2 linked regions of the Allobranchiibius huperziae genome follow. The main gene of each other region encodes a partner of the protein of the gene in region 2 in a complex. Links are inferred from orthologs where the notes say so. Each region holds a gene or a part of one and is shown on either strand. Other genes may lie near its edges. The genes, in order: mfd and uvrA.

The links.
Region 1: the proteins of uvrA (region 2) and mfd are in contact, whole or in part, in a crystal structure (PDB 4DFC), measured with the Escherichia coli proteins. The link is inferred for Allobranchiibius huperziae from one-to-one orthologs.

What each region holds. Positions count from the first base shown.
Region 1 is NZ_JACCFW010000001.1:687,779-692,827, reverse strand. Bases 596-4,772 are described here. They hold mfd (transcription-repair coupling factor), read right to left. Parts: upstream 4,384-4,772; coding sequence 796-4,383; downstream 596-795. Other genes in these bases: HNR15_RS03320 (SRPBCC family protein), read left to right, coding at 4,549-4,772; HNR15_RS03330 (hypothetical protein), read right to left, coding at 596-746. Outside these bases: HNR15_RS03335 (MazG family protein), read right to left, coding at 1-249; more of HNR15_RS03330, read right to left, coding at 216-595; more of HNR15_RS03320, read left to right, coding at 4,773-5,049. UniProt on the Escherichia coli protein: Couples transcription and DNA repair by recognizing RNA polymerase (RNAP) stalled at DNA lesions. Mediates ATP-dependent release of RNAP and its truncated transcript from the DNA, and recruitment of nucleotide excision repair machinery to the damaged site.
Region 2 is NZ_JACCFW010000001.1:1,842,815-1,854,951, forward strand. The notes cover bases 5,189-8,681. They hold uvrA (excinuclease ABC subunit UvrA), read right to left. Parts: upstream 8,326-8,681; coding sequence 5,389-8,325; downstream 5,189-5,388. Other genes in these bases: HNR15_RS08785 (MBL fold metallo-hydrolase), read left to right, coding at 8,492-8,681. Also shown: DNA-binding protein WhiA, read right to left, coding at 1-496; HNR15_RS08760 (gluconeogenesis factor YvcK family protein), read right to left, coding at 609-1,571; RNase adapter RapZ, read right to left, coding at 1,583-2,494; excinuclease ABC subunit UvrC, read right to left, coding at 2,523-4,565; HNR15_RS08775 (Rieske (2Fe-2S) protein), read right to left, coding at 4,716-5,186; more of HNR15_RS08785, read left to right, coding at 8,682-9,157; HNR15_RS08790 (NlpC/P60 family protein), read left to right, coding at 9,217-9,939; HNR15_RS08795 (EamA family transporter), read left to right, coding at 9,936-10,850; HNR15_RS08800 (DUF3817 domain-containing protein), read right to left, coding at 10,866-11,210; HNR15_RS08805 (CoA-acylating methylmalonate-semialdehyde dehydrogenase), read left to right, coding at 11,352-12,137. UniProt on the Escherichia coli protein: The UvrABC repair system catalyzes the recognition and processing of DNA lesions. UvrA is an ATPase and a DNA-binding protein. A damage recognition complex composed of 2 UvrA and 2 UvrB subunits scans DNA for abnormalities.

The sequences.
Region 1 (5,049 bases), 1.2 Mb from region 2 along the record:
CCGCGCCAGCTCGCGGCGGTCGTCGTATCGGGTCGCCCGCACCTCGACGCCGCTGGTGCGGACCGCGTCCGGCACCGGCTCGTCCGGATCCGCGGCGTAGACGACGTCGGCCGCCTCGAGCACCTGCCAGGCGGACCTGCTGAGCAGGCCGGCGGGCACCCGGGGGGAAGTGACGAGGATCGCGAGCGACGCCTCGCGCGCGACGTCGGCGATGGTCAGCCCTTGCTCGAGCTCTTGCTGACGATCCACGGCTCCGAGGTCGCGAGCACCCCGTTGGCGCCGCCCCATCGGCCGAACCGCGGGTTGATCTCGACCTTGGCGGCGTTGACGATCTTGGTGATCTCGGCGACGCCGGCCTGGGAGTTGCTGATGTTGGTGACCGCGACGTTGCTGCGCAGCGCGTCGATGGCGGCGGTCGAGGGGTTGGCGACGTTGCGCTGCGCGAACTCCTGGCGGGCCTGCGCCGCGGAGAACGCGCCGCCCTGCTCCGCGGCGACGCGCTGGAAGTCGTCGGCGAACACCAGATAGGTGATGGCGGAGCGGGAGTTGAAGTCCGCGGCGCCGGAGCCGAACGCCTGCTTGATCTGGGTGACCGCGTCCTGCACCTGATCGACGCTGACGCGGGTGCCGTCGTAGGACGCAGCGGTGGTGCTGTTGTGGAACAGCTGGCTGCTACCGCACCCGCTGACCCCGACGACGGTGACGGCTAGGGCGGCGATGCCGACGGCACGGCGCGACGTACTCACTTGTGGACCTCCTCGAACGACAGCGGTCATCATGCCAGCACGCTCCGGCTCACGCGCCCGCGGCTCCGGCGGCCGCCGCGATGTCGTCCAGCAGCACCGCCTTCACCAGGGCCGTCGCCCAGCGCAGCACCTCCAGGTCGCGCAGCGGCTGGCCGCCGACCGGTGCCGTCTTCGGCGTCGGCACCAGGGCGTGCGTCGGCTTCACCAGCGTGCCGGGGAAGAGCCGCTGCAGGCGCAGCGACTGGCTCTCACGCAGCTCCAGCGGGCCGAACCGGATGTAGCGGCCCTGGGAGCTGATGTCCCCCACCCCACCCTGACGGGCGATGATCCGCAGCCGCGCCACCTCGAACAGGTTGCGGACCGGCTGCGGCGGTGTGCCGTAGCGGTCTTGCAGCTCCGCCTCGATCTCGGTGAGGCCGTTCTCGTCCTCCACGACCGCCAGCTTCTTGTACGCCTCGAGCCGCAACCGCTCCCCCGGCACGTACTCGTGCGGCAGGTGCGCGTCGACCGGCAGCTCGATCTTGACCTCGTTCGGGGTGGTGTCGTTCTCCCCGCGGAAGTCGGCCACGGCTTCGCCCACCATCCGCACGTACAGGTCGAAGCCCACGCCGGCGATGTGCCCGGACTGCTCGCCGCCGAGCAGGTTGCCCGCGCCACGGATCTCCAGGTCCTTCATGGCGACCTGCATGCCGGCGCCGAGGTCGGTGTGGCTGGCGATGGTCTGCAGCCGGTCGTGCGCCGTCTCGGTCAGCGGCTTCTCGGGCGGGAAGAGGAAGTAGGCGTACGCGCGTTCGCGCCCTCGACCGACGCGGCCGCGCAGCTGGTGCAGCTGCGACAGGCCCATCAGGTCGGCCCGCTCGACGATCAGTGTGTTGGCGTTGGAGATGTCCAGGCCCGTCTCGACGATCGTGGTGCACACCAGCACGTCGGCGCGGCGTTCCCAGAAGTCGACGACGACGTCCTCGAGGCGCTGCTCGGGCATCTTGCCGTGCGCCGTCACCACCCTCGCCTCGGGCACGAGTTCGCGCAGCCGCGTCGCCGCCTTCTCGATCGTCGCCACCTTGTTGTGGATGAAGAAGACCTGACCCTCGCGCATGAGCTCGCGGCGCACGGCGGCGCCGATCTGCTTCTCGTCCCAGCCGCCGACGAAGGTCAGGACGGGGTGACGCTCCTCGGGCGGCGTTGCGAGAGTGGACATCTCGCGGATGCCGGTGACCGCCATCTCCAGGGTGCGCGGGATCGGCGTCGCGGACATCGCGAGCACGTCGACCGCGGTGCGCATCTGCTTCAGCTGCTCCTTGTGCTCGACACCGAACCGCTGCTCCTCATCGACCACGACGAGGCCGAGGTCCTTGTACTGGACCTCCTTCGACAGCAGTCGATGGGTGCCGATGACCAGATCGACGCCGCCGCCCTTGAGCCCCTCGATCACCTCGCGTGCCTCGCGGTCGGACTGGAAGCGCGACAGCGCCTTCACCACGACGGGGAAGCCGGCGTAGCGCTCGGTGAAGGTCTGCACGTGCTGCTTCACCAGCAGGGTGGTCGGGCAGAGCACGGCGACCTGCTTGCCGTCCTGGATGGCCTTGAACGCCGCCCGCACCGCGATCTCGGTCTTGCCGTACCCGACGTCGCCGCAGATGAGCCGGTCCATCGGCACCGACTTCTCCATGTCGGCCTTGACCTCGTCGATGCTGGAGAGCTGATCGGGCGTCTCGATGTAGGCGAAGGCGTCCTCCAGCTCGTGCTGCCACGGGCTGTCGGGCGCGAACGCGTGCCCCTCGGTGGCCATCCGCGCCGAGTAGAGCCGGATGAGCTCGCCGGCGATCTGGCGCACGTGCCGCTTGGCGCGCGACTTGGTGGTCTGCCAGTCCGAACCGCCCATCTTGTTGAGCGTGGGCATCTCGCCGCCGACGTAGCGGGTGACCTGGTCGAGCTGATCGGTCGGCACGAAGAGCCGGTCGCCGGGCTGCCCGCGCTTGGACGCGGCGTACTCCAGCACCAGGTATTCGCGGGTCGCGCCGCCCACGGAGCGCTGCATCATCTCCACGAAGCGGCCGACACCGTGCTGCTCGTGCACGACGTAGTCACCGGGGCGCAGCTGCAGCGGGTCGACGACGTTGCGGCGGCGCGCGGGCATCCGGCGCATGTCCTTGGTGCTGCCGCTCGTGCCGCGGCTGCCGGTCAGGTCGGCCTCGGTCACGACGACCAGGTCGCTGGACGGCAGGGCGAAGCCACGCCCCAGACAGCCGGTGCTGACCTCGACCATGCCGGGGTCGAGGGGGCCGAGCGCGCGGGTGGTGACGTCGTTCTCCGAGAGCACCTCGGTGACCCGCTTGGCCAGGCCGGGGCCCTCGGTGACCACGAGCACCCGCTGCCCCTCGGCGGCCCATTTGCGCAGGTCGTCGACGGCGTGCTCGGTGTTGCTGCGGTAGGCCGGGATCTCCTGCGTGTGCAGGGTGATCCGCTCCCCCGGCAGCTCGTCCTCGGCGAACTCGACCAGCTCCTCGTCGGAGGAGAACGACGACATCGACCACCACGGCCGGCCGGTGGCCAGCGCGTGGTCGCGCAGCTGGGACAGGCTCCAGTACGACGCGGTGCCGAGCGCGCCCCGCAGGTCGACCGGTACGACGTTGCCGGCGGCCGCGTTGGCCCAGCTCGCGTCGAGGAACTCCTCGCTGGTGGTCACCAGGTCGGCGGCGCGGGTGCGCACGCGTTCGGGATCGCAGAGCACGACGTGGGTGCCGGGCAGCAGCACGTCGAGCAGCGGCTGCATCGCGTCGCCGAGCAGGATCGGTGACAAGGACTCCATGCCCTCGACCGCGATGCCCTCGGCGACCTTCTCCAGCATGTCGCTGACACCGGCGAGCTGCGGCGCGAGCTCCCTGGCGCGGTCGCGGACCGCGGTGGTGAGCAGCAGCTCGCGGCACGGCGGCGCCCACAGTCCGCCCTCGGCGATCTCCAGCGAGCGCTGGTCGGCGACCTTGAACCAGCGCACCTCCTCGACGGTGTCGCCCCAGAACTCCACCCGCTGCGGGTGCTCCTCGGTCGGCGGGAAGACGTCGAGGATGCCTCCGCGAACGGCGAACTCGCCCCGGCGTTCGACCATGTCGACCCGGGCGTACGCCGCGTCGGCGAGAGCCTCGACGACGTCCTCGAGTCGCGCGTCGGTGCCGGGCCGCAGCTCGACCGGCTGCAGGTCGCCGAGACCATGGGCGATGGGCTGCAGGACAGCGCGCACGCTCGCCACGACGACGTCGATCGGGCCGTGCTCCGCATGCTCGGCGTGGTCGGGGTGCGCGAGGCGCCGCAGCAGGGCGAGTCGACGGCCGACGGTGTCGCTGCGCGGGCTCAGCCGCTCGTGCGGCAACGTCTCCCAGCTGGGGAATTCCGCGACGGCGTGCTCGGGCAGCAGGCTGCGCAGCGCCTCGGACAAGTCGCCGGCCTCGCGTCCGGTGGCGGTCACGGCCAGGATCGGCACCCGCGCCCCGTCGCCGGGGCGCGTCAGCAGGGACAGCAGCGGCGCCCGAGCGCCGGGCGAGGCAGCCACGTCGACGACGTCCGGGGAGCTGCGGAGGTCCAGGACACGGCGTACGGCGGGGTCACCGGACAGCAGATCGAGCAACGGGTCGAGGCGCACGGGATTTCTTCCGGTCGGCAGCACAAAAGCCCCGGATCACGAGATCCCGGGGTGGTGTTTCCAGTGTAGGCGCGGGCTGAGACAGCCCTCACGGGCCCGCGCAACGGCATCGCCCGGTCCCTCGCGGCGGACAAACGTCGACGGCCGGGCACCTACGATCGAGTGATGCCCCGTGAGATGAGCGTCCAGGACACCGTCACCATCGCCGGCGTCAGCCCGCAGGAGGTCTTCGAGGCCATCAGCGACCCGTCCCGGATGGGGCGGTGGAGCCCGGAGAACACCGGCGCCGTCATCGAGACCGCCGGCGGGCCCGCTCCGGTCGGCACGTCGTTCGTCGGCGCCAACAGCCGGTTCGGCGCGAAGTGGCACACACGATGCGTCGTGACCGCCTCGGACCCGGGCCGCCGGTTCGCGTTCGACGTCAAGGCGATCGGTCTGCGCAAGCCCGGCCTCAAGGCCCGCATCGCCACCTGGGAGTACCGCCTGGAGCCGTCGACCGACGGCACGAGCGTCACCGAGGTGTGGACCGACGGACGCAGCGGGTGGCCGGCGTTCGCGGCGAAGGGTTTCGACAAGGTCGTGACCCGCGGGTCGACGTTCGCCGACTGGCAGCGCGGCAACATCGCCCGCACCCTGGCCAACCTCAAGAAGGACCTCGAGCGCACC
Region 2 (12,137 bases):
CACCGACGAGTGCCAGAGCGGCCTCCGGCCCGGGGCAGGTGACCTCCATGGAGGAGGAACGGCCGGGCTCGGTCAGCGAACCGTGCGCGAGGAAGGCACCACGCCACGCGGCTTCGGCGTCGCAGACGGCGCCGTTGACGACCCGCGGGGGCAGGCCGCGCACCGGACGCCCCTTGGTGTCGATGAGGCCGGTCTGGCGCGCAAGGGCCTCGCCGTCGCCGACGACGCGTACGACGTAGCGGCTGCCGCGCTTGAGACCGCTGCCGCTCATCACGACCAACTCGGACTTCTGCCCGTAGACCGCGGCGATGTCCTGTCGCAGGCGGCGAGCGGTCGCCGCGGTGTCGAGCTCGGCCTCGATCACCACCTTGCCGCCGATGATGTGCAGCCCGCCGGCGAAGCGCAGCACGGCGGAGATCTCCGCTTTCCGGCAACACGTCTTGGTGACGGCGAACCTGCTCAACTCGTCTTTGACGGTGGCAGTCATCGCAGGCATGGGCGTCATTCTCGCACCGGCGACGCGCTGCTCGGGTCGTCACGGGCCCGACTTTTCCGTCAGGGCCACCGACCGCCGTACGGCGTGTCGCGTTTGCGCAGGTGAGGGGGCTTCAGTCGTCCAGGACGTCGCGGTACGCCGCTGCGAGACGCAGCGGATCGTGCGTGCCGGGGGTGTCGGTGTCGGCGACCGGGGCCCGGACGACGCGGGCGCCGAGGCGGCCGGCGGCCTCGGTGAGCAGGTCCGCCTCCTCCCCGTCGACCGACACGTCGGCCAGCACGACGTCCAGGTGCAGGTCGGGTGCGTGCGCGGTCAACACCTCGAGATAGTCCGCGGCGGCGAAGCCCTCGGTCTCGCCGTCGTGCCGCATCATGTTGAGCGTCAACATCTTTCGCGCCTTCGTCTGCACGAGCGCGTGGCACAGGTCCGGCACCAGCAGATGCGGCATCACCGAGCTGTACCAGGAGCCGGGACCGAGGATCACCCAGTCCGCGTGCTCCACCGCCTCGACGGCCGGCACGCAGGGCGCGGGCGGGTCGGGGTGCAGTCGCACGCTCAACACCCGGCCACGGGCCGTCGCCACCTCGACCTGCCCGACGACGTCGACGACCTCGTCCGGGCGGTCCGGATCGGCGCCGAGCACACTGGCCTCGATGCGCAGCGGCTCCGCGGCCATCGGAAGCACCCGACCCCGAGCGCCGAGCAGCCGCCCGACCAGGTCCAGGCCCGCGACCGGGTCGCCGAGGAGATCCCACAGCGACGCGATGATCAGGTTGCCGAGCGCGTGACCGCCGAGCGGGCCGTCGCCGGCGAACCGGTGCTGCAGTGCGTCGCGCCACTGCAGTCCCCACTCGGAGGTGTCACAGAGCGCAGCGAGCGCCATCCGCAGGTCGCCGGGCGGCAGGATGTCGAACTCGTCGCGCAACCGCCCGCTCGACCCCCCGTCGTCGGCGACGGTGACGATCGCGGTGATCTTGTCGGTCACCAGCTGCAGGGCCTGCAGCGACGCGGCCAGTCCGTGACCGCCGCCGAGAGCGGCGACGGCCGGCCGGGCGAACGCGGCGGGCGTGGTCACCCGCGGAGCACTCACTCTCGTCCCAGGTCGCGGTGGACGGTCACGGCGTGGGTGCGACCGGTGCCCAGACGTTCGGCGAGCGCCTCGGTGATCGCGACGGACCGGTGCTTGCCGCCGGTGCACCCGACGGCCAGGGTGGCGTAGCTGCGCCCCTCCCGGCGGTAGCCGGCGAAGACCGGCTCCAGCATGGCCAGTGCGCGTTCGAGGAACTCCTCGGCCCCGGACTGCGCGAGCACGAAGTCCGACACCACCTTGTCCTGGCCGGTGAACGGGCGCAGGTCGGGATTCCAGAAGGGGTTGGGCAGGAAGCGCATGTCGAAGACGATGTCGGCATCCAGCGGGATGCCGTACTTGAAGCCGAACGACATCACCGCCACCCGCAGGTCGGGAGAGTTGTCGTCGCCGAGCATCTCGCGCACCTTGGTGCTGAGCTGGTGCACGTTCAGGCCGCTGGTGTCGATCAGGACGTCGGCCGCGGCGCGCAGGTCGCGCAGGGCGACCCGCTCCGCCACGATGCCGTCGAGCAGCCGGCCCTCCCCCTGTAACGGGTGCGGGCGGCGTACGGACTCGAACCGGCGCACCAGGGCCTCGTCGGTCGCATCCATGAAGACCACGATCGGCCGGTAGTTGCCGGCCCGCAGCCGCTCGAGCCCCTCGGTGAACTCGGCGAAGAAGGTGCGGGACCGGATGTCGACCACGGCGCAGAGCCGTCGCCCGTTCGAGTCCTCGTCGCCGTTGTCGTCGCCGCCGTGGTCCAGCAGGCTCGCCATCGAGACGAGCAGCTGCGGCGGCAGGTTGTCGATGACGTACCAGCCGCGGTCCTCGAGCACGTTGGCCGCGGTGCTGCGACCGGCACCGGACATGCCGGTGATGATCACCAGTTGGGACGCTGCGGAACTGAGCGGGTCGGCCTGGTCACTCATCGGGGCTCCTTGCTGGTCGCGGGCCCCATCAGTCGAGGACCTCACCGGTGGAGAGGTTGACGGCCGGGGTGGTGTCGACATCCTCGCGCAGTCGGTCATGGATCGTCGCCGCCAGGGCCGGGCCGATGCCGGGGACGGTGGCGAGCTCCTCCGGCGGGGCGGCACGCATCTTCTTGACCGAACCGAACTGCTTCAGCAGCGCCTTGCGCCGGGCATCGCCGAGACCCGGGATGCCGTCCAACGCGGAGGTGGTCATCGCCTTGGACCGACGCTGACGGTGGAAGGTGATCGCGAAGCGGTGCGCCTCGTCCCGGACCCGCTGCAGCAGGTAGAGACCCTCGCTCGTACGCGGCAGGATCACCGGGAAGTCGTCATCGGCGACCCACACCTCCTCCAGACGCTTGGCCAGGCCGACGACCTCCACGTCGTCGATACCGAGAGCCTCCAAGGCGTGCGCCGCGGCGTTGACCTGGGGCTTGCCTCCGTCGACGACGACCAGCTGCGGCGGGTAGGCGAACCGCTTGGGCTTGCCGGTGGTCTCGTCGATCGGCCCGGACACCGGCGGTGTCCGCGCACCCGGCCCGGTCCCCGCGATCTCCTCGACGTCGGGACTGTCACCGAGATCCAGCTCCACGTCGTTCGCGCCGTCGCGGTCGGCCAGGTAGCGCCGGAACCGGCGGGTCAGCACCTCGTCCATCGCGGCCGTGTCGTCCAGTCGCACGGTGCCGTCCGGTGCCGGCGTGCCGCGCACGATGAAGCGGCGGTACTCCGCCTTGCGTGGCAGACCGTCCTCGAAGACGACCATCGACGCCACCACGTTGGTGCCCTGGATGTGGCTGACGTCGAAGCACTCGATCCGCAGTGGCGCCTGACCCAAGTCGAGGGCCTCCTGCAGGTCCTGCAACGCCTGGCTGCGCGCGGTCAGGTCGCCGGCACGGGCGACCTTGTGCCGGGCCAGGGACTGGGTCGCGTTGCGCTGCACCGTCTCCATCAGGGTGCGCTTGTCGCCGCGCTGCGGCACCCGCAGGTCGACGTTCGAGCCGCGCAGACCCTGCAACCACTGCGCCATCGGCTCGGGGTCGGGCGGCAGCACGGGCACCAGCACCTCGCGGGGCACCCCGTCGCCGGACTCCCCGCCGTACACCTGCCCGAGCAGCCGCTCGATGACCTCGGCCAGTCCCAGGTCGCCCTCGGACTGCTTGTCGACCACCCAGCCGCGCTGGCCGCGGATCCGGCCGCCGCGGACGTGGAAGACCTGCACGGCCGCCTCGAGCTCGTCGTCGCTGACACCGAAGACGTCGGCGTCGGTGGCGTCGCCCAGCACGACGGCCGAGCGCTCGAGCGCCTTCTCCAGTGCGCCGAGGTCGTCGCGACGGCGGGCCGCGGTCTCGAAGTCGAGGTCGGCGCTGGCGTCGCGCATCTCCTGGGCCAGGCGCTTCTGGAAGCGCGCGGTGTTACCGGCCATGAAGTCGCAGAAGTCCGCGGCGATCTCGCGGTGCTCGTCCTCGGTGACCCGGCCGACGCACGGTGCCGAGCACTTGTCGATGTAGCCGAGCAGGCAGGGACGGCCGACCTGGCCGGCCCGCTTGAAGACACCGCTGCTGCAGGTGCGCACCGGGAAGACGCGCAGCAGCTGGTCGAGGGTCTCGCGGATCGCCCAGGCGTGCGCGTACGGACCGAAGTAGCGGGTGCCCTTGCGCTTGGCGCCGCGCATCACCTGCGCGCGGGGGTAGGTCTCCCCCATCGTCACGGCGAGGTAGGGATAGGACTTGTCGTCGCGGTACTTGACGTTGAAGCGGGGGTCGTACTCCTTGATCCAGGAGTACTCCAGCTGCAGCGCCTCGACCTCGTTGCGGACGACGGTCCACTCGACGCTCGCGCCGGTGGTGACCATGGTGCGGGTCCGCGGGTGCAGCGCCGCGATGTCCTGGAAGTACGACGACAGTCGGCTGCGCAGCGACTTGGCCTTACCGACGTAGATGACCCGCCCGTCCTTGTCACGGAAGCGGTAGACGCCCGGATCGACCGGAATCTCCCCGGGCTTCGGACGGTAGGACGACGGGTCTGCCACCGGGTCAGCCTACGAACCACCGCCGACAGGGCAGGCATGCGCCTCGGCCGAGCGGTCGTCGTCGCAGGTCACAGGTCGACGGTCAGGCGCCCACCGCGGTCCGGGCCCCGAGGCGGGCAGCGGCGACCTTCTCGACGAGCGGTCCCGCGCTCAGCTGACCTTGAGCGAGGACCCCTCGGCGGTCACGGTCTTGGCGGGCAGGGGCTTGGGAGCCGGGCCACTCGTGACCGATCCGTCCTTGATGCTGAAGTGGCTGCCGTGACACGGGCAGATGATCTCGCCGTCCGCAACGGACCCGACGGTGCACCCCGCGTGGGTGCAGATCGCCGAGAACGCCTTGAACGAGCCGGACGTGGGCTGAGTGACGACCACCTTCGCGTCCCCCAGGATCTTGCCCCCGCCCACCGGGACGTCCGCCTTGGCCACCGTCGTGCCGCCACCGCCGCCCCCTGAGGCCGAGCCGGACCCACCGGAGCCCGAGGAACCACCGCAGGCGGCGAGCCCGAGCCCGGCGATTCCCACGCCGGTGACAGCCGTCGCCCGCACGACGGTGCGCCGGCTCGGGCTGACGGGTGCGTCGTCGATGTCGTTCGTCGATGCGCGGTCGTTGTCGTTCACCATTGAACGATCATCCATCGCGGATCCGGCGAGGTCGACACCCGGGTGCTGTGGTTCGCCTGTGTATCTCCTGCGGTTGTCAGCAGGTAAGTGACGCCGACACCACGGATCCGCTGACAACCGCGGGATCCAGCCACCGGTTGTCAGCGAAAAGGTGACGCCGGCGCCACGGATTTGCTCACAACCGCGGGATCCAGCTACGGCGTCAGCTGGCGGCCTTCGTGCTGGCCTTGCGCGGCGAGCGGGTGCCTGCGCGACGGGTGGAGGGGCGCGCTGCCGCACTCTGCTTCGCCAGCAACGGCTTGAGGAATCGGCCGGTGTGACTGGCCCGCACCTCCGCGATCTCCTCCGGTGTGCCGACGGCGACCACATCTCCGCCACGGTTGCCGCCCTCGGGGCCCATGTCGACGATCCAGTCCGCCGACTTGATCACGTCGAGGTTGTGCTCGATGACGATGACCGTGTTGCCCTTGTCGACCAGGCCCTGCAGCACGTCGAGCAGCTTGCGGATGTCCTCGAAGTGCAGGCCGGTGGTCGGCTCGTCGAGCACGTAGATGGTGCGGCCCGTCGAGCGCTTCTGCAGCTCTGAGGCCAGCTTCACCCGCTGCGCCTCGCCACCGGACAGTGTCGGCGCCGGCTGGCCCAGCCGGACGTAGCCGAGACCGACGTCGACCAGCGTGGTCATGTGCCGGGCGATGGCGGGCACCGACGCGAAGAAGTCCTTGGCCTCCTCGATCGACATGTCGAGCACCTCGGCGATCGACTTGCCCTTGAAGTGCACCTCGAGCGTCTCGCGGTTGTAGCGCGCCCCGTGGCACACCTCGCACGGCACGTAGACGTCGGGCAGGAAGTTCATCTCGATCTTCAGGGTGCCGTCGCCGGTGCACGCCTCGCAGCGACCACCCTTGACGTTGAAGGAGAACCGGCCGGGCAGGTAGCCGCGGACCTTCGCCTGCTGGGTCTGGGCGAAGAGGCGCCGCACGTGATCGAAGACCCCGGTGTAGGTCGCCGCGTTGCTGCGCGGCGTACGCCCGATCGGGCTCTGGTCGACGTGCACGACCTTGTCGAGCTGGTCCAGCCCCTCCACCGTGCGGTGCCGCCCGGGCACGTGGCGCGCGCCGTTCAGCTGGTTGGCCAGCACGTTGTAGAGGATGCCGTTGACCAGCGAGGACTTGCCCGACCCGGACACCCCGGTCACCGCGACCAGGTTGCCCAGCGGGATCGCGACGTCGACGTTCTTCAGGTTGTGCTCGCGCGCACCGCGTACGACGATCTCGCGACCGTCGTGCGGTCGACGTTCGGTGGGCAGCGGGATCTCCCGCCGACCCGACAGGTAGTCGCCGGTGATCGAGTCCTTGTTTGCGAGCAGACCGGCCACCGACCCGGCATGTACGACGTGCCCGCCGTGCTCCCCCGCGCCGGGCCCGATGTCCACGACGTAGTCAGCCGTGGAGATGGTGTCCTCGTCGTGCTCGACGACGATCAGGGTGTTGCCGAGGTCGCGCAGCCGCGTGAGCGTCTCGATCAGGCGGTGGTTGTCGCGCTGGTGCAGCCCGATCGACGGCTCGTCGAGCACGTAGAGCACGCCGACCAGGCCCGACCCGATCTGGGTGGCCAACCGGATGCGCTGTGCCTCGCCGCCGGACAGCGTGGCGGCGGGCCGGTCCAGGGACAGGTAGTCGAGGCCGACGTCGAGCAGGAAGCCCAGCCGCGCGTCGACCTCCTTGATGATGCCCTCGGCGATCTGCCGCTCGCGCGGAGAGAAGTCGACACCGGGCAGGAAGTTCGCGGCATCGGAGATGGGCAACGCGCACACATCGGCGATCGACTGGCCGCCGACGGTGACCGCGAGGGACTCGGGCTTGAGCCGGGCGCCCTTGCAGACCGGGCAGGGCACCTCGCGCATGTAGCCCTCGTAGCGCTCGCGGCTCCAGTCCGAATCGGTCTCGGAGTGGCGACGCTTCACGAACGGGATGACGCCCTCGAAGCCGGTGGAGTAGCTGCGTTCACGGCCGTACCGGTTGCGGTACTTCACGTGCACCTGGTGGTTCTGCCCCTCCAGCAGCGCCGTCCGCGCCCGCTCGGGCAGCGCGTGCCACGGCGTGTCGAGGGAGAACTTCAAGTCCTCCGAGAGCGCGCCGATGACCCGCAGGAAGTAGTCGGCCGAGGTCGAGCCCTGCGCCCAGGGCAGGATCGCGCCCTCGCGGATCGACTTGTCCTCGTCCGGCACGAGCAGCTCGGGATCGACCTCCAGTTCGGTGCCGATGCCGGTGCATGCCGGGCAGGCGCCGAACGGGCTGTTGAAGGAGAACGAGCGCGGCTCGATCTCGTCCATCGACAGGGGGTGCTCGTTGGGGCAGGCCATCCGCTCGGAGAACCGGCGCTCGCGCTGCGGGTCGTCCTCGTCGAGGTCGACCATCTCCACGATGAGGACACCGTCGGCCAGGATCAGCGCGGTCTCGACGGAGTCGGTGAGCCGCTGCTTCGCGGAGGGGTCGCCGCCGCGGGAGACCAGCCGGTCGACGACCACGTCGATGCTGTGCTTCTTCTGCTTGGCCAGCTTGGGCGGCTCGGACAACGAGACCACGACCCCGTCGACCCGGGCGCGCGAGTAGCCCTTGCCCTGCAGGTCGCTGAACAGGTCGACGTACTCGCCCTTGCGGGACCGTACGACGGGCGCCAGCACCTGGAACCGCGTGCGGTCGGGCAGCTCCAAGAGCTGGTCGACGATGGCCTGCGGCGTCTGGCGGCCGACCGGCTCGCCGCAGACCGGGCAGTGCGGGCGACCGGCTCGCGCGAAGAGGAGGCGCAGGTAGTCGTAGACCTCGGTGATCGTGCCGACCGTGGACCGGGGGTTGCGGTTGGTCGACTTCTGGTCGATCGAGACCGCCGGCGACAGGCCCTCGATGAAGTCGACGTCGGGCTTGTCCATCTGGCCGAGGAACTGGCGCGCGTACGCCGAGAGCGACTCGACGTAGCGGCGCTGACCCTCGGCGAAGATGGTGTCGAACGCGAGCGAGGACTTACCCGAGCCGGACAGACCGGTGAAGACCACCAGCGAGTCCCGCGGGATGTCGACCGAGATGTTGCGCAGGTTGTGCTCCCGGGCGCCCTTGACCCGCAGGTGGTCGTGACCGCGCACCGGTGGGGCGGGCGCGGCGCTTTGGGAGCTGGGAGAACTGGGTGACGTGACGGAACGGCTCGGTCGGGGGGTCGCACTGGGCACGTCCCAATGCTAGGGGCCGGGTCCGACAGGCCCGACCTGGATACGCTGTGCGCCGGTCCCGTCCCGAAGGAGAACACGCCCGATGGCTTACGACGGCAGGACGACACCCGGCAGGCCCGCCCTGGTGCGTGAGCTCGAGGGCGTCACGATCCGCAAGCTCGCGGTCTCCTCGATGGACAACAACGTCTACCTGGTGACCGCCACCGGATCCGGCGCGTCCGTGCTCGTGGACGCGGCGAACGACTGGCCGGCGATCGAGGCGATGATCCGGGAGAGCGGCGCCCGGGTGGAGGCGATCGTCACCACCCACCGGCACGGCGACCACACCGGCGCGCTCGCCGATGCGGCGCGCGCCCTCGGTGCCCGCACGTACGCCGGGGCACCGGACGCCGACCACCTGCCGATCGCGGCCGACGTACGCCTCGAGGACGGCGACACGGTGCAGGTCGACGGGCTCTCCCTCGACGTCGCCCTCGTGCGCGGGCACACCCCCGGCTCGGTCGTGCTGACCTACGCCGACCCGCACGGTCATGACCACGTCTTCAGCGGCGACACCCTCTTTCCCGGGGGTGTCGGTGCGACGAAGAACCACGACGACCAGTCCTTCCCGCAGCTCATCGACGACGTCGAGCAGCGCATCTTCGCTCGGCACGACGACGACGCGTGGGTCTACCCCGGTCACGGCGACGACACCACCCTCGGCACCGAGCGCCCCCACCTGCCCGCGTGGCGGGAGCGCGGATGGTGAGTGGGCTGGGCGACTCGCTCCGGCCCGTCACCGCGCCAGGTCGTCCTGCCCTCGTGCGCGTGTCGATCAGCGGGCTCTGGCTCACGGCGACCTCGCCGCGGCCCATCGACGCCCCGCTGCTCGACGCCTCCCCCGACCACGACCGCTGGCTCGCCGCCATGGACGCCGAGCCGGAGCCGATGGCCGGTCGGCTCGGGCTCGAGGGCCGGCTGGAGACCGAGGTGCTGGCGGGTGAGTCGGTCGAGGTGCACGACCTGCACGACGACTGGGCGTTCGTGACATGCCCCGAGCAGCCGTCGCACAAGAACCCGCGCGGCTACCCGGGGTATCTGCGAGCGGCCCACCTGGACCTCGGGGTCTCCGAGTCCGACGGTGCCGGCGATCCTGCGCCCACCGCCGGCGCGACCTCGGTCGACCCGGCCGCGTTCCTCGATGCGGTGCGGGCCCACGCGGGCGTGTCCTATCTGTGGGCCGGCCTCTCGCCGCACGGGCTGGACTCCTCGGGACTGGTGCACCTCCCGCTGCGCACCCTCGGGGTGCGTTTTCCGCGCGACTGCTCCGACCAGGCCCGGCACTGCGCCCCTGTCGCACCCGCCGATGCGGCCCCCGGCGACCTCCTCTTCTTCGCGCGTCCCGGATCCGAACCGGACCACGTCGGCATCCTCACCGCCACCGGCCGGATGCTGCACGTGCCGCAGACCGGACGCGTCGTCGAGGAGGACGTGCCGACGGACCGGGCCGAGACCCTGGTGTGCGCCGGCCGGATCAGCGCGCTGGGGTGAGGTTCCCCGTCGGCTACCGGCCGCCCCCGCCCGCCCTCGTCCTCACCGCCGTGGTGTCGGTCCAGTTCGGCGGCGCCCTGGCCTCCACCCTCGTCCCTACGATCGGTGCCTTCGGGTCGGTCGGCCTGCGTCTGGGATTCGCCGCCGTGCTGCTGTGCGCACTCGGACGTCCAGCGCTGCGGGGCCGCAGCCGCGCCGACTGGCGGGTGGTGACGGCGTACGCCGCGACGCTGGCCACGATGAACGTCTGCTTCTACGCGGCGATCGCCCATCTGCCGCTCGGTGTGGCTGTGACCTGCGAGTTCGTCGGCCCGCTCAGCCTGTCCGCCGTCCTGTCGCGGCGCTGGCAGGACGCGGCGGCGGTGGTCTGCGCCGTCGGCGGTGTGCTCCTCGTGTCCGGCGCGCTGACGACGCCGTGGTCGAAGATGCCGGTGACCGGCGTACTGTTGGCGCTCGCCGCGGGCGCCTGCTGGGCGGCGTACATCATGGCCTCCGGAGCGACCGGTGCGCGGTTCGCCTCCCTCGACGGGCTGGCGATCGCCCTGGCCATGGGCACCGTGGTCGTGCTCCCGATCGGCGTATGGCGGGCCGGTGACGCGCTGTTCTCGGGCGAGTCACTGGCCAAGGGCTTCGGGATCGCGCTGCTGTCCTCGGTGCTGCCGTACTCCCTGGAGCTGCTCGCGCTACGTCGGCTCGCGGCCCACGTCTTCGGGATCCTGATGAGCCTCGAACCCGCTGCAGGTGCACTCGCCGGACTACTCGTGCTGGGCCAGCGATTGAGCGCGCCCGAACTGGTCGGGATGGCGCTCGTGGTGCTCGCCAGCGTGATCGTGCTCGGTGCCGCCCGTCGCCCGCGGTCGGGTGAGTCCGACGGTGGCTCAGGGGTGCCCGAGGGGCTCACCCCGGCCTGAGGCACGGTCCGCGCCTCAGCCGCGCGGGCGCAGGTCGTGGCGCCGCAGCGCGTACCGCTCGAACCACAGGGTCATGAAGGGCGGCACGCTGCTCACCAGTCCGAGCAGCGCGGTCCGCGCGTCCCAGCGGCGCGACCTGGCCACCCACGCCAGCGCCACCAGGTAGCAGATGAAGACGATGCCGTGCACCATCCCGAAGATCTGCACACCGCGGTCGGTGCTCTTCGCGATCCACTTGAAGTACATCCCGATCAGCAGCGCGAGCCACGACACCGCTTCCAAGGTGGCGATGGCGATGAAGACCTGGGAGGAGAGCTGCGAAGAGGTACGGCGGGCGGGGACGTCGGCTTCAAGTGACACACCGGGACGATAGGTGGTCACTCCTCACCACCGGCACGGCGGCCCGGTCGCCGTGCGCGGGCTCGACCGTGGCACAGGTACCCCGACCAAAACCACCTGTCGGCTGTCTGCGCGGCGGCCGGACGTCCTATCGTCGCCGGTATGACGACGCGCATCTCGCACTGGATCGACGGCGCCGTGGCGCAGGGCTCCTCCGGCAGGGTCGGCCCGGTCTACAACCCCGCGAGCGGCGAGCAGACCGGCGAGGTGGAGCTGGCGAGTGCGGACGACGTACGCACCGCCGTCGCGTCGGCTGCGAAGGCCGCCGCCGAGTGGCGTAACGCGTCGCTCTCGACGCGCGCCGCCGTGCTCTTCGCGTTCCGGGAGCTGTTGCACGACAGCCTGGACGAGCTGGCCGACATCGTGACCTCGGAGCACGGCAAGGTGCACAGCGACGCGGTGGGCGAGATCTCCCGCGGTCTGGAGAACGTCGAGTACGCCACCGGGGTGCCCAACCTGCTGAAGGGGGGCTTCTCCGAGCAGGCCTCATCCGGCGTCGACGTCTACTCGATCCGCCAGCCGCTCGGCGTGGTCGCGGGCATCACGCCGTTCAACTTCCCGGTGATGGTGCCGCTGTGGATGTGCGCGGGGGCCATCGCGGCGGGCAACGCGTTCGTCCTCAAGCCCAGCGAGAAGGACCCGTCGGCGTCGCTCTTCCTGGCCCGGCTGTGGCAGCGTGCGGGACTGCCCGACGGTGTCTTCACCGTCGTACAGGGCGACAAGGAGGCCGTCGACACGCTGCTCATCCACCCGGATGTGAGCGCGCTCAGCTTCGTCGGGTCCACGCCCATCGCGCGCTACATCTACGAGACCGGCACCGCCGCCGGCAAGCGGGTGCAGGCCCTCGGCGGCGCGAAGAACCACATGGTGGTGCTGCCGGACGCCGAC